3 regions of the Sphingobium sp. PAMC28499 genome follow, and region 3 is predicted to be linked to each of the others. Evidence: riboswitches for the same ligand, from Rfam matches in the RefSeq annotation. Region 3 holds a riboswitch; each other region holds the start of a gene.
The links. A riboswitch is a leader RNA that binds a small molecule or an ion and turns the genes downstream of it on or off. The one in region 3 is predicted to bind cobalamin.

Region 1 (4,207 bases), 690 kb from region 3:
ATTGGACACGCCCAGCACGGCGGGTTCGGCCAGCGGATTGCGCAGATAGCCCTGCAATGCCGCGCCGGACAGGCCCAGCATGCCGCCGACCAGCAGGCCGATCGCCATGCGCGGCAGGCGCAGGTCGATCACGATCGCCCGCGCCACCATGTCGCCGCCGCCGGCCAGCACCGCCAGGATGCGCGCCGGCGCGATCGTCACCGTTCCCAGCGCGACCGACGCGATAGCCGCGACCAGCAGCAGGGCAATCAGCCCCGGCAGCAACAGAGGATGCCGCCGCCCCTTAGAAGCGGACACGCACGCCGCCATAGGCCGACCGGCCATAGGTGCCATAGCCATAGGCGGTGGCGTAATCCGCATCGAACAGATTGTCGATCCGGCCATAGACTTCCAGATGGTCGCCCATGGGGAAGGACGCGCGCAGGCCAGCCAGCGCATAGCCGTCGAGCCGGCGGGTGTTGGCCGTGTCGTCATAGCTGTCGCCGACCATGGTCAGGGTCGCGCCGGTCGACAGGCCGAAGGACCAGAGATAGTCGGCCGACAGGCTGACCGCATTGGCGGCGCGGCGCGGCAGGCGATTGCCATCGGTGGCCCCGCCCGACCGGTCGCGCGCATCGACATAGCTGTAGGAGGCCGCCACCGTCAGCGCCTCGACCGGCTTCAGCGTCAGCGTCGCTTCCACGCCCTTGGCGCGGGTCCGGTCCAGATTGCCATAGGTGTAGGTCGCATAGTCATAATTGATCTGGTTGCGGGTGTCGCGCCGGAAGGCGGTCAGCGACAGCACGGCCTTGTCCCCGTCCAGGCTCTGGTCGAAGCCGATATCATAGCTTTTCGAGCGCTCCGGCCGCAGCGCGCTGTTGCCGCTATAAGTGTCGTAAAGCTGATAGAGGGACGGCGCCTTGAAGCCCTCGCCATAGGAGAGGCGGATATTCGTCGCGCCGGCGTTCGGCGTGTAATTGGCGTTGGCACCAAAGGTGGTCGCGCCGCCGAACTGGCTATGATCGTCATGGCGCAGCCCACCAGTGACGGCGAGGCCGGCAAGCGGCTTCACCACCGCCAGCGCATAGACGCTGTCGATGTTCGCCTTCGCGCTCGCTATGTCGCCAAAGCCGAAATACTCATAGTCCGGCCGCTCATGCTCATAGCCGAAGATCAGCTTGGCCTGATCCACCGGGGCATAGACGCCCTCATATTCGAACCGCAGATTGGTGCCCGAATAGCCATAGTCCGGGTCAGTGCCGCGCACGAAATAATAGTCGCGATCGTTGCGCAGCCAGGTGACGGCGGCCCGATTGGTCAGCTTGCCGTCGAGCAGCGCCAGATTGATTCCGGCATAGCCGACATATTGGTCCAGCTTGCTGACGTCGCTGCTGTCGGCCGGCGCGCCGAAGAAACTGTCATAGTCGAGATCGGCATGGATATAGTAACCGCGCAGGTCGAGGCTCAGGCTGTCGGAAAAGGCGATCTTCAGCTTGGCGTTGGTGGCGATATTCTCATAGCCATCCTTCTCCACGCCGCCGAAGGATCGGCCGACCGAGGAAATGCCGTCGGTGTTGAAATAGGCGACGCCAACGCCGCCCGACACCGCGCCGCGCGTGCCCGACACATCGGCCTTGGCATTCAGCGTATCGCTATAGCCATAATCGGCCGAGGCATTGACCTCGAAACCCTCGCTCGGCGCGCCGGTCATCACATTGACCACGCCGCCGATCGCCTGGCTGCCATAGACCACCGAGTTGGAGCCGCGCAGCACTTCGATCCGGCGGATATTGCCGGTCAACAGATGGCCGAAATCATAGCCGTCGCCGATGCCGCTCGGGTCGTTGACCTTGACCCCGTCGATCAGCACCAGCGTCTGGGTCGTCTCCGCGCCGCGCAGCGACACGCCGGTCACGCCGCCGGTGGAACCGTTGCGGCTGAAGCGGACGCCCGGCGTGGTGGCGAGCAGGTCGACGACATCGACCGCCTGGCGCGTCCTGATCGTGTCGGCATCGATCACCGTGATCGCCTGGCCGACCTCGTCGCGCGGCTGTGCGATGCCCGAAGCGGTGACGACGATATCGTCATCCTGGGCCAATGCCGGCGTAGCGGTCAGCAGCGCGATCAGCGAAATCCCCAACGTCTTCATTTTATCGTCCCCCGGCGTCCGTCGATTTGGAACCGGGGCGTCCGCACAAGCGGTCGCTGCGTGAGGATCGGGAAGACGCCAGCGCCCCGCCCCACGCACCGATGCGGCCCCGGCCGCCATGGGCGTCGCTCGACGGAAACACCGCGCCATGGCCATCCCCTGGGCCAGGGCAAGAGCGACCAGACGCCGGCAGGTCTCCTGGCTCGCGGGTCAGGGCAGCGATGCGCCAGCCTTCCCGGACCTGTCGGTCCAGTGGCCGGTTCCGGCCCTCCCCTTTTGAAGAGCCTGGGAACCCTGCGCATCGCGCTCACCGCTTACAGTTGCAGGGACAGCCGCGGATTTGGAAGGGCTGCGCCCCCCGCACCGCATTCCCGTTTTCAGCCCTTGCGGGCACCGGCGCGATCATGCGCGTCCGGGGCTTTTGACCGCCCCGGCGCGCGGCCCCCATAAGCCAAAGCACAAGCCCTGCCAAGCGGGCCAGGATCGCCCCGGCGGATCGTTGCGCGGCGCCGGCGGGCGGCTATGCAGGGGCCTCTGACCCAAGGAGCCGACATGACCGATTCGCCAGATCTATCCTTGATGGCCATCACTGCCGCCGACGTCGCCGATGCCGCGCGGCTGATCGCGCCGGCGGCGGTCCGCACCCCGCTGATCGAGAATGCCGCGCTCAACGATCATTGCGGCCGGCGGGTGCTGGTGAAGTTCGAGGGCGCCCAGCATAGCGGATCGTTCAAGTTCCGTGGCGCCTATAACCGCCTCGCCCGGCTGAACGCTGCGGAACGGGCGGCGGGCGTCGTCGCCTGGTCCTCGGGCAACCATGCCCAGGGCGTCGCCTTCGCCGCCCGCCTGCTCGGCATTCCCGCCACGATCGTGATGCCGGCCGATGCCCCGGCGATCAAGACCGCCAACACCCGCGCGCTCGGCGCAGAGGTCGTCCCCTACGACCGCTTCACCCAGAGCCGTGAGGAAATCGCCACCGCCCTTGCAACCGAACGCGGCGCCACCCTCGTCCCCTCCTTCGACGATCCCTTCATCATCGCCGGCCAGGGCACGATCGGCCTCGAAATATTGGAGCAGGCCCAGGCCGTCGGCGCTGACCTCGCACAGATACTCGTCTGCTGCGGTGGCGGCGGGCTGGTCGCGGGCACGGCCACGGCGGTCAAGGCCGCCCGCCCCGACATCAGCGTCTATGCGGTCGAGCCCGCCGGTTTCGATGATACCGCCCGCTCGCTCGCCAGCGGCATGCGCGAAACCGTCTCGCCCGACGCGCGCAGCATCTGCGACGCCCTGCTGGCGCCCAGCCCCGGCGCGCTGACCTTCCCGATCAACCATGCCCTGCTGGCCGGCGGCCTGGTCGTCAGCGACGATCAGGTGCGCGACGCGATGCGCTTCGCCTTCACCACGCTCAAGCTGGTGGTCGAACCGGGCGGCGCGGTCGCGCTCGCCGCCATGCTTGCCGGCCTCGCCCCGCCCAGCGACGGTGCCACCGCCCTCGTCATCTCCGGCGCCAATGTCGATCCGGCCGCCTATGCCGCGATCATCGGCGGCCAAGACGCCTGACCGCTGGTCTTTTGCCCCGTCCCGCACTAAATGCGGCGCCATGATGAGCCGCTTTTCCAAGATGCATGGTCTGGGCAATGATTTCGTCGTGATCGACGCGCGCCAGGCGCCGGTCGCGATGACGGAGGCGCGCGCCCGCGCCATTGCCGATCGCCATGCCGGCATCGGCTGCGACCAGCTGATCGTCATCGGCGATGCGGAGACCGGCGATCAGGCAGACGTGTCGATGCTCATCTTCAATTCCGACGGTTCGGAAGTGGAAGCCTGCGGCAACGCCACCCGCTGCGTGCCGCTGTTCGTTGGCAAGGATGTGCTGATCCGGACCAGGGCCGGGCTGCTCGACGCCAAGAGCGTGGACGGCGGCGCCAGCGTCGACATGGGCGCGCCTCGCTTCGACTGGGACGCGATCCCGCTTGGCTATCCGATGGACACGCTGACGATGTCGGCCAGCTGGGAAGACCTGCCCGCGCCGGCCGCCGTCAATGTCGGCAACCCGCATGTGATCTTCTTCGTCGAGGA
Region 2 (4,207 bases), 1.2 Mb from region 3:
GGCTCGCCAGCGCATTGATCGCCGCGACCGTAATCGCGCTGCCGCCCAACCGCCCGTCGACGACGCAGCAGGGCACGGGCTGCGCCGCCCATAAAGCGGCCTTGGATTCCGCCGCGCCGACGAAGCCGACCGGGCAGCCGATGATCGCTGCGGGACGCGGACAGGCCGGATCTTCCAGCATGTCGAGCAGGTGGAACAGCGCCGTGGGCGCATTGCCGATGGCAACCAGTGCCCCGGCAAGATGCGGCCGCCACAATTCCAGCGCGGCGGCGGATCGGGTATTGCCCATCGCCCGCGCCATGTCCGGCACGGCGGTGTCGTGCAGGGTGCAGAGCACGGCATTGTCGGCGGGCAGGCGCGCGCGCGTGACCCCTTCCGACACCATGCGCGCATCGCACAGCACCGGCGCCCCTGCGATCAGGGCCTGCCGCGCCGCCGCTGCAAAGCCCGGCGAAAAGCGGATATGGCCCGCAAGGTCCACCATGCCCGCGGCATGGATCATGCGCACTGCGACCGGTTCCTCCTCGGCAGCAAAGCGCCCGAGGTCGGCTTCGGCGCGGATGGTGGCGAAGGACTGGCGATAGATCGCCGCGCCGTCCCTCTCATAATCATGGGGCATCAACAGGCTCCGAAATGGGCAAGAAGGTCGGTGGCGGTGAGGTCAGGACGGACGGGCGCCGATCCTGCGCAGGCATGGAAGGCCAGGTCGTAGCGCCCGTCCCGCCCCGTCAGCACGATGTCGGCCGGAATCGAACTGGCGCAGCCCTTGGCGCAGCCGGAGACATGAAGGCGGCCCGCCACATGGGGTGCCAGTTGGCGGGCGAGGTCGCGGGTCGCCACGCTCGCCTGCGGGCAGGCAGGCGCGCCGGGGCAGGCCTCCACATGGATCAGCGGGTCGGCCGCGTCGGCGCACAGGCCTGGCAGTTGTCCTTCGGCCAGCAGCATGCGCCATGGGGTTAGCCGCATGGCCGGCGCGTCGAGAAGATGCCGCGCGTCGATCCGGCCGAAGGGAAGACCATAGGCCATGCCGCCATCCCATGCGCCGGGGACCAGTCGCGGGCGCGGCGACGCGGCCTCTGCCCTGCCCGTTGCCCAATCCGGCAGGGGCGCATCATGCCGGGCCATGCGCCCCGCGCGCGCGCCATCGCTCTCCACGAACCATCGGGCGAGTGCGAGCAGCGCATCCACTTCGCCGCCGCTATCCACCGGCACGCCTTGTGCCCGCCCCTCCGCACGTAAGATCAGGCCGCCATCGCGCGCCCGTTCGATGCGAAAATCCCCCGCTTCGCCGGGCAGGAGCGGCGCGGCGCCGGCATCGATCACGAAGCCCATCTTGCCCGGCAAGTCCGGCAATTCGTCCAGGCGATCAAGCAACTGGCTGGCGATGCGATGGCTGTCGTCGCCCGCCCGCCAGTCTGGCGCGACCATCATCATGCGCGCGCCCTCGCGCCGAGCATCGTGGTCGACCAGGCCAAGGTCGAGCAGCCGGTCGAGCAAGGGGCGCCAACTATCGTCGCGCACGCCGCGGATCTGGAGGTTAGCGCGCCGGGTCATGTCGATCAGGCCGTTGCCATGGGCGATCGCCGCTTCGCCCAGCGCCGCCAGGTCGTCGGCCGAAAGACGGCCGAGGCGCGGCTTCACGCGCACGATCAGCCCGTCGCCCGCCGCCATCGGGCGCCAGGCGTCGGGACACCAGCCCCGAACGGCCGGCCCGTGGGCTACCGCATGGTTCGCGGTCGCCCTATCCCTGCCCGCGCCGGTCTGGCTCACAGGCACATCCTCCGCGCGCCGGGACGCAACCAGGCGGGGCTTGCCGGCATCGCCGGTCGGCGCGAGGCGGCAGGCAGGCGCGACAGGCGCCCGACACCACGCGGCCGTGCAGCCCCAGCCACACGCTTCGCCGCCCAGACGGAAGAGAGACCGTGCCATGACCAATCCCTGGGTCAGGACAAGAGCGACCGAAACGCCGGCAGGTCTCCTGGCTCGCGGGTCGTTGCGGGATGCACGCCTTCCCGGACGCTCTGTCCAGTGGCTGCCCTCATGGGCTCGTGCATCGCGCTATCCGCTTACAGTTGCAGGGACAGCCACGGAATAAGGGGCCAGGCCCCCGCACCGCATTCCCGATTAAGTTCCTTGCGGAACACCGGCGTCAGTTATGCAATGCGCCAGTATGAACCGGCGCATCGATGATGCCCTAATCGAAACATCGGGCTTCGCCAAGACATGGAATGGGTATCGGCAGTCCCGCTGCCGGCTCGACGCCCAAGGCATACCGACGGAAGATGCCGAAACGGAAACCGGAAGCAAGGAAAGCGACGCGGCGTCGGATACCGAAAATTATGGCTGGGGCGGCAGGATTCGAACCTGCGCATGGCGGCATCAAAAGCCGCTGCCTTACCGCTTGGCGACGCCCCAGCAATGCGCCGATCCAAGTCAGCGCGGGACCGCCATATAGCGGCTGATGCACGAAAGAAAAGCCCTCCTGACGATGGACTTCGCCTTTCCCTTTCCTTCCCGCCCAACCCATCTTAGGGATCAACGCCACGCCCCCTCCCCTCCAGCCGGAAACCCGCACCGATGTCCGTCCAAACCCCCTCGCCCAGCCAGATCGCACCGGCCTCGCCGCTGTTCCTGCGCGAGGACGAAATCCGGCGCGGCATCGAGATGCTCTATTTCGGCTATTCCGCGCTCACCCGCTCGATCGACGAGGGGCTGGCGGCGCAGGGCCTGGGCCGCGCCCATCACCGCGCCCTTTATTTCATCTCGCGCCAGCCTGACCTGACGGTGAAGGATCTGTTGCGCCTGCTGGCGATCACCAAGCAATCGCTCGGCCGGGTGCTCAATGACCTGATCGAGCGCGGCTATATCGAGACCCGGCCCGGCAGCAGCGACCGGCGGCAGAAACTGCTGCGCCTCAGCGCCGCCGGCCGCGCACTGGAGGCCGAGCTTTTCCGCGCGCTGCGCGAGAAGATGGCGGCCGCCTATGCCCAGGCCGGACAGGGTTCCGTCACCGGTTTCTGGCGGGTGATGGAGGGTCTGATCCCCGATGCCGACCGGTCGATGGTGTTCGGCCTCAGCGGCGGCTGATCGCGAAACCACGCAACCTTATGGCCGCTGCCGCGCTTTTAGGAGCGTCGTGCGGAAAAGTGGGAACCGGTTTTCCGCTTGAAACGATGCGACAACAAGAGATTAGGCAGCGCCGCGTCAGATATGATGCGGCGCTGCCCAAGCCTTGCCAACGCAATGAGGAGACATCATGCGCGCACCCCTTCTGGCCATCACGGCCCTGTCCGCCCTGGGACTGAGCCTGTCCGCCTGTTCGGAAAAGGCATCGGACAATCTGGAAAATGCCGGCTCCGCGATCGGCAATGACGTCAGCAACGCCGTCGACGATGCCGGCGCCAAGATCGACAACGGCCTCGACCGCGCGGGCGCCGCGATCGACAATGGCGCGGACCGGATCGGCGCCGCGACCGACCGGGCGGCCGACGACGCCAAGCGCGAGGGCAAGGAAGCCAAGCAGGATGTCGGCGCCTCGCTGGAGCAGGCCGGCAAGGACCTGCGCAACGACAGCCATTGAGACGTGCCGGGCCTCCCCATGGGGAGGCCCGGCCTCGGGCCGCGAGGCTATATCCGGGCGGCCTGGACGCGACTGGAAGTGGCTATTTCCCTCTTCGTCATCCCGGCCCCTTCGACAGGCTCAGGACAGGCTTGATCCGGGATCGCTTCAGCGCTCCCCATCCGCCGTAGCCCAGAATGGGTTCTGACTTTCGTCAGGGTGACGGATGTGGAAATTGTCGGAATTCGACCACTTGCGGCCGCAAACGGAACGCCATAGATTTATCGAATGCGGACATTCCTAGCGATTGCAACACTCTTGCTTCTGCCGGCATGTGATGCTTGGCCGACCATTGTAGATAATCACGCTTCAAGGCCCATCTCTGTTCAATATCTTCATCAGGACTATGATTATTGGTCCGCGCCATTTCCCATCAGGGCTGGTCGAGCAATGCCGTTTGCTCAAGCGCACTGGATTCAGGAAATTAAGGGCATCAAAATTAAGGATGGCAGGCTCAATTATAGCTGGTCCAAAGTGGAAATTGATCGCCTCGCACTCGCATGTCCCAGTAGCGAAATAGCCAGAAGAGTGTCTTTCGCCGGTAATTGCTATCTGATCTATCTCGGAGACGGACGCTTAAAGGCGATG
Region 3 (4,207 bases):
GGCAATCGGCAGCGGATGGTCGGGTTCGCCGACATCCGCGCCGGTCAGCCGAGCGGCGCAGCGCAGGAAGGAGAGCGCATTGGCGGTGCCGCCCTGACGCAGATAGTCACGCAACTGTTCGCGCATCGCCGCGGGCACGGTGGAGGCCAGATCCAGCGCCGGGTCGCCCTCCCGCCCGTCGGCGATCGCGGCGAAGGCGATGCCCCGCTCGCGCGCGAACTGCGCAATCTCGTCCACGCCATAAGGCCAGTAGCTCTTGCCGCCGAGCAGGATGACGCAGACGAAGCGCGCCTTGGCGATCACCTTCTCGACATAGAGATCGACCGAATAGGGATGTTTGAGCTGCAGCAGATTGGCCAGCCGCACGCTCGGCGCGTCATCGGGCAGGCGCGCGGCAGCGGCGGCGAAACAGGCCAGATCGCTGTCCGCCACGGTCAGGATGACGATGTCGCCGGGCGGCTGATCGAGGTCGATCGCCTCCTCGCCGTCGCTGATCGTTCCCGGCGTGGCGGACAGGAGATGCATCAGCCGAGCACGGCCTGGATGTCGGCCTCGATCGCGGCGCGGTCCAGCCCCTTCTGGCCGATCACCACCAGCTGGGTCCGGCGCGCCTCCCCCGCCTGCCAGGGGCGGTCGAAGAAATGCTGGATGCGCGGGCCGACCGCCTGCACCACCAGACGCATCGGCTTGCCGGCAACCGCGACCATGCCCTTGACGCGCAGCACGTCATGGGCGGCGATCAGCGCGGATAGCGCCTGCACCAACGTGTCGGGATCGGCCACCGCATCGCCGCTGACGACGAAGCTGTCGAAATCATCATGGTCATGATCCTCGCCCTCCGCCTCATGGTGCGAGGGGCGGGCGTCGAGATCATCCTCGGCCGCTGCGACGATGCCCAGCAGCGCGCCGATATCGACCGCACCATGGGCGGCGCGGACGATCTTCACGCCGGGCCGCGTCTCGGCATCGACCTGCGCCTCGACAGCGGCCAGCGTGTCGGCATCGACCAGGTCGCTCTTGTTCAGCACCACCATGTCGGCGCAGGCGAGCTGATCCTCGAACAATTCCTCCAGCGGGCTGTCATGGTCCAGATTGGGGTCGGCGGCGCGCGCCGCGGCGAGCGCCGCCTCGTCGGTGGCGAAGCGACCGGCGGCGACCGCATCGGCGTCGATCAGCGCGACGACGCCGTCCACCGTGGCGCGGGTGCGGATGTCGGGCCACTGGAACGCCTTGACCAGCGGCTTGGGCAGGGCCAGCCCCGAGGTTTCGATGATGATATGGTCGGGCGGGCTCGGCCGGTCGAGCAGGGCGGTCATGGTCGGCAGGAAATCGTCGGCCACGGTGCAGCAGATGCAACCATTGGCCAGTTCGACAATATCCTCTTCAGGACAGGCGGCGTCGTTGCAGCCCTTCACCAGTTCGCCGTCGACGCCGACATCGCCAAATTCATTGATGATGAGGGCGAGGCGGCGCCCCTTCGCATTTTCCAGCAGATGGCGGATCAGCGTGGTCTTGCCCGCGCCCAGAAAGCCGGTGATGACGGTGGTCGGAATCTTGGCAGATGCAGTGTTGGCCATGACAAATACTCGCGCGCCGGAGCAACCGGGGCGGGAGCGAACCGGGCGCGCACGCACGGCCGGCCGGCATCGCGGACGGGCGCTTGTTCGCCCGCAGATGCGTGACCGCGCGGCTCCAGCCGCCAACCTGTCGCTCAGACGGAACACCGTGCCCCGGCCATCCCCTGGACCAAAGCAAGAGCGACCTAAACGCTGGCAGGTCTCCTGGCTTGCGGGTCATAGCGGGAGGAACGGCCTTCCCAGGCCTCGCAGGATTTAGCGTCCGGCCCAGTGGCTGCTGATCCCGCATCGGGGACAGCTTTGTTCATCACGCTCGCCGCTCACAGTTGCAGGGACAGCTGCGGACTTGGATGCCATGGCATCCGCACCGCCTTCCCATTTTAAGCCCCCGTGGGGGCACCGGCGCGATCATGTCGGGACGATGCGAAGCGCCGTCCCTGGGCCGGTTCCTAGTCGCTTTGGGCAGCGGTGACAATCCAGCCATCGGCGATGGCGAGCGGCCAGAGCGCGATGCGCTGACCGACACAGGGGCCGCCGACACAGACACCATCGTCGCGGCGGAAAATGGCGCCGTGCCAGCTGCATCTGATATGGCTACCATCGGGGGTCAGATAATCGTCCAACTGCTGCGCCAGCGGCAGGCCGGCATGGGGGCATTGGTCGACAAAGCCGGCGACCTGATCGCCATCCCGCACGGCAAATCCATGAAAGCGGCCGGCGCGCATCTGCAGCACGAAATTGCGCGCCTTGCCGTCGGCAATCTCGTCGATCGGGCAGAGGCGCACGCCGGCCGGCGTCGCGAACAGGTGCTTGTCAGTGTCACTCATGCATCGGCGTCGGGCTGGCGATCGGGGTGCGCGGCGGCAAAGGCGGGGAGCGCGCATGCCGCCGCGTCCACGGCGCACAGCCGCGGAAAGGGCGTCAGGTCGACGCCGAAGCGCCGGGCATTGTAGAGTTGGGGCACGATATGGCAGTCGGCGAAGCTGGGCGCGTCGCCGAAGGCATGGGTGCCACCATGGCGCGCGACCAATGTTTCGAGCGCGGCCAGCCCCTCGCCGGTCCAGCGGGCGATCCAGGCGCGGACCTGATCCTCATCGGCGCCGAAATCCTGCCGCAGCGCCTGCAACACGCGCAGATTGCCGAGCGGATGAATATCGCAGGCGATGATGCCGGCCATGGCTCGGACGATCGCCGCCTCGTCCGGATCGGCGGGCAGCAAGGGCGGCTGGGGCCAGCGGGCCTCGATCCATTCCAATATCGCGCCGCTCTGCGTCAGCACGCTGTCGCCATCCACCAGTGCGGGCACCAGCCCCTGCGGCGCGATCGCCCGATAGTCGGGCGCGCGCTGCGCACCGCTGCGCAGGTCATGAGTGACCTGTGCATAGTCGACGCCCTTCAAGGCCAGCGCGATCCGCACGCGATAGCTCGCGCTCGATCGCCAATAGCCATGGAGGGTAAGGTCGCTCATCGCGCCGGCACGACCATCGCGCGGCATTCGCCAAAGCCGATCGACACATGGCCGGGGGCGGACGCGGTGGCGCGCAATGTCACCTCGTCGCCATCCTCCAGGAAGCAGCGTGTCTCGCCCGACGGCAGCTCGATCGGCTCGCGCCCGCCACTGCTGATCTCCATCAGGCTGCCATAGCCATCGCGCGTCGGGGCGGAGATGGTGCCGCTGCCCAGCAGGTCGCCGGGCATCAGGTTGCAGCCATTGGACGCATGATGGGTGACGATCTGGCTGACGGTCCAGTACATGTTGCTCGCCGGCCCCTGGCTCAGCCGCATCGGCGGCTGGCCTGCGTCGCGCATCGCCTGGGTGGAGAGATAGACTTCCAAGGTCAGCGCCAGCGCGCCATGGGCCTGGTCATCGGCATCACTGAGGTAAGGCAGCGGCGCCGGGTCGCCTTCGGGCCGGGGCGGCTGGGCGATGCGGAAGGGCGCCAGCGCCTCGGGCGTCACCACCCAAGGCGAAATGGTCGAATGGAAATTCTTGGCCAGAAACGGCCCGAGCGGCTGATACTCCCACGCCTGAAAATCGCGCGCCGACCAGTCGTTGAGCAGGCAGAAACCGGCGACATGATCGGCCGCCTCGCTGATGGGGATCGGGCTGCCCAGATCATTGCCGGCGCCGATCCACACGCCCAGTTCCAGCTCATAATCGAGCCGGGCGGTCGGACCCACCACCGGCACCTCGGCCTCGGGCGGCTTGCGCTGGCCGCGCGGGCGGACCAGTGGATCGCCCGACGGGCGGATCGAGGATGCCCGGCCATGATAGCCGATCGGCACATATTTATAATTGGGCAGCAGCGGATTGTCGGGCCGGAACTGGCGACCGATATTGTTGGCGTGATGGATGCCGACATAGAAGTCGCTATAGTCGCCGATCCGCGCCGGCAGGTGCAGCGTGCAGTCCGCGGCCCGGTGCAGCAGCGGCTCGACCGCCGGGCGATGGGCCGGGTCCGACAGCAGCGCGCTGATCCGGCGGCGCAGGGCGATGCGCTCCGCCACCGGCAGCGCCATCAGCCCATTGAGCTGCCCTTCCAGCAGCGGTGCGCAATCGATCAGCCCGGCGCCGACACAGGCAGCCAGGTCCAATATCGCGTCGCCGATAGCGGCACCGGCGCGCGGCG

Region 1: it holds a riboswitch for cobalamin, as region 3 does, so the genes downstream of both, E5554_RS08005 (TonB-dependent receptor) here and cobW (cobalamin biosynthesis protein CobW) in region 3, are expected to answer to the same signal.
Region 2: it holds a riboswitch for cobalamin, as region 3 does, so the genes downstream of both, E5554_RS10695 (cobalamin biosynthesis protein CobG) here and cobW (cobalamin biosynthesis protein CobW) in region 3, are expected to answer to the same signal.

What each region holds. Positions count from the first base shown of each region.
Region 1 covers NZ_CP039248.1:1,649,710-1,653,916, reverse strand. Annotated here, with positions in the region: gene E5554_RS08010 (iron ABC transporter permease) at 1-297, opposite strand, end outside; gene E5554_RS08005 (TonB-dependent receptor) at 284-2,128, opposite strand; cobalamin riboswitch at 2,299-2,541, opposite strand; gene E5554_RS08000 (threonine/serine dehydratase) at 2,681-3,688, shown strand; gene dapF (diaminopimelate epimerase) at 3,729-4,207, shown strand, end outside.
Region 2 covers NZ_CP039248.1:2,196,104-2,200,310, reverse strand. Annotated here, with positions in the region: gene E5554_RS10700 (precorrin-8X methylmutase) at 1-619, opposite strand, end outside; gene E5554_RS10695 (cobalamin biosynthesis protein CobG) at 619-1,671, opposite strand; cobalamin riboswitch at 1,951-2,163, opposite strand; tRNA gene E5554_RS10690 (tRNA-Gln) at 2,341-2,415, opposite strand; gene E5554_RS10685 (MarR family transcriptional regulator) at 2,578-3,087, shown strand; gene E5554_RS10680 (hypothetical protein) at 3,257-3,580, shown strand; gene E5554_RS10675 (hypothetical protein) at 3,848-4,207, shown strand, end outside.
Region 3 covers NZ_CP039248.1:962,561-966,767, reverse strand. Annotated here, with positions in the region: gene cobN (cobaltochelatase subunit CobN) at 1-525, opposite strand, end outside; gene cobW (cobalamin biosynthesis protein CobW) at 525-1,577, opposite strand; cobalamin riboswitch at 1,754-1,996, opposite strand; gene E5554_RS04620 (Rieske (2Fe-2S) protein) at 2,027-2,404, opposite strand; gene maiA (maleylacetoacetate isomerase) at 2,401-3,045, opposite strand; gene fahA (fumarylacetoacetase) at 3,042-4,207, opposite strand, start outside.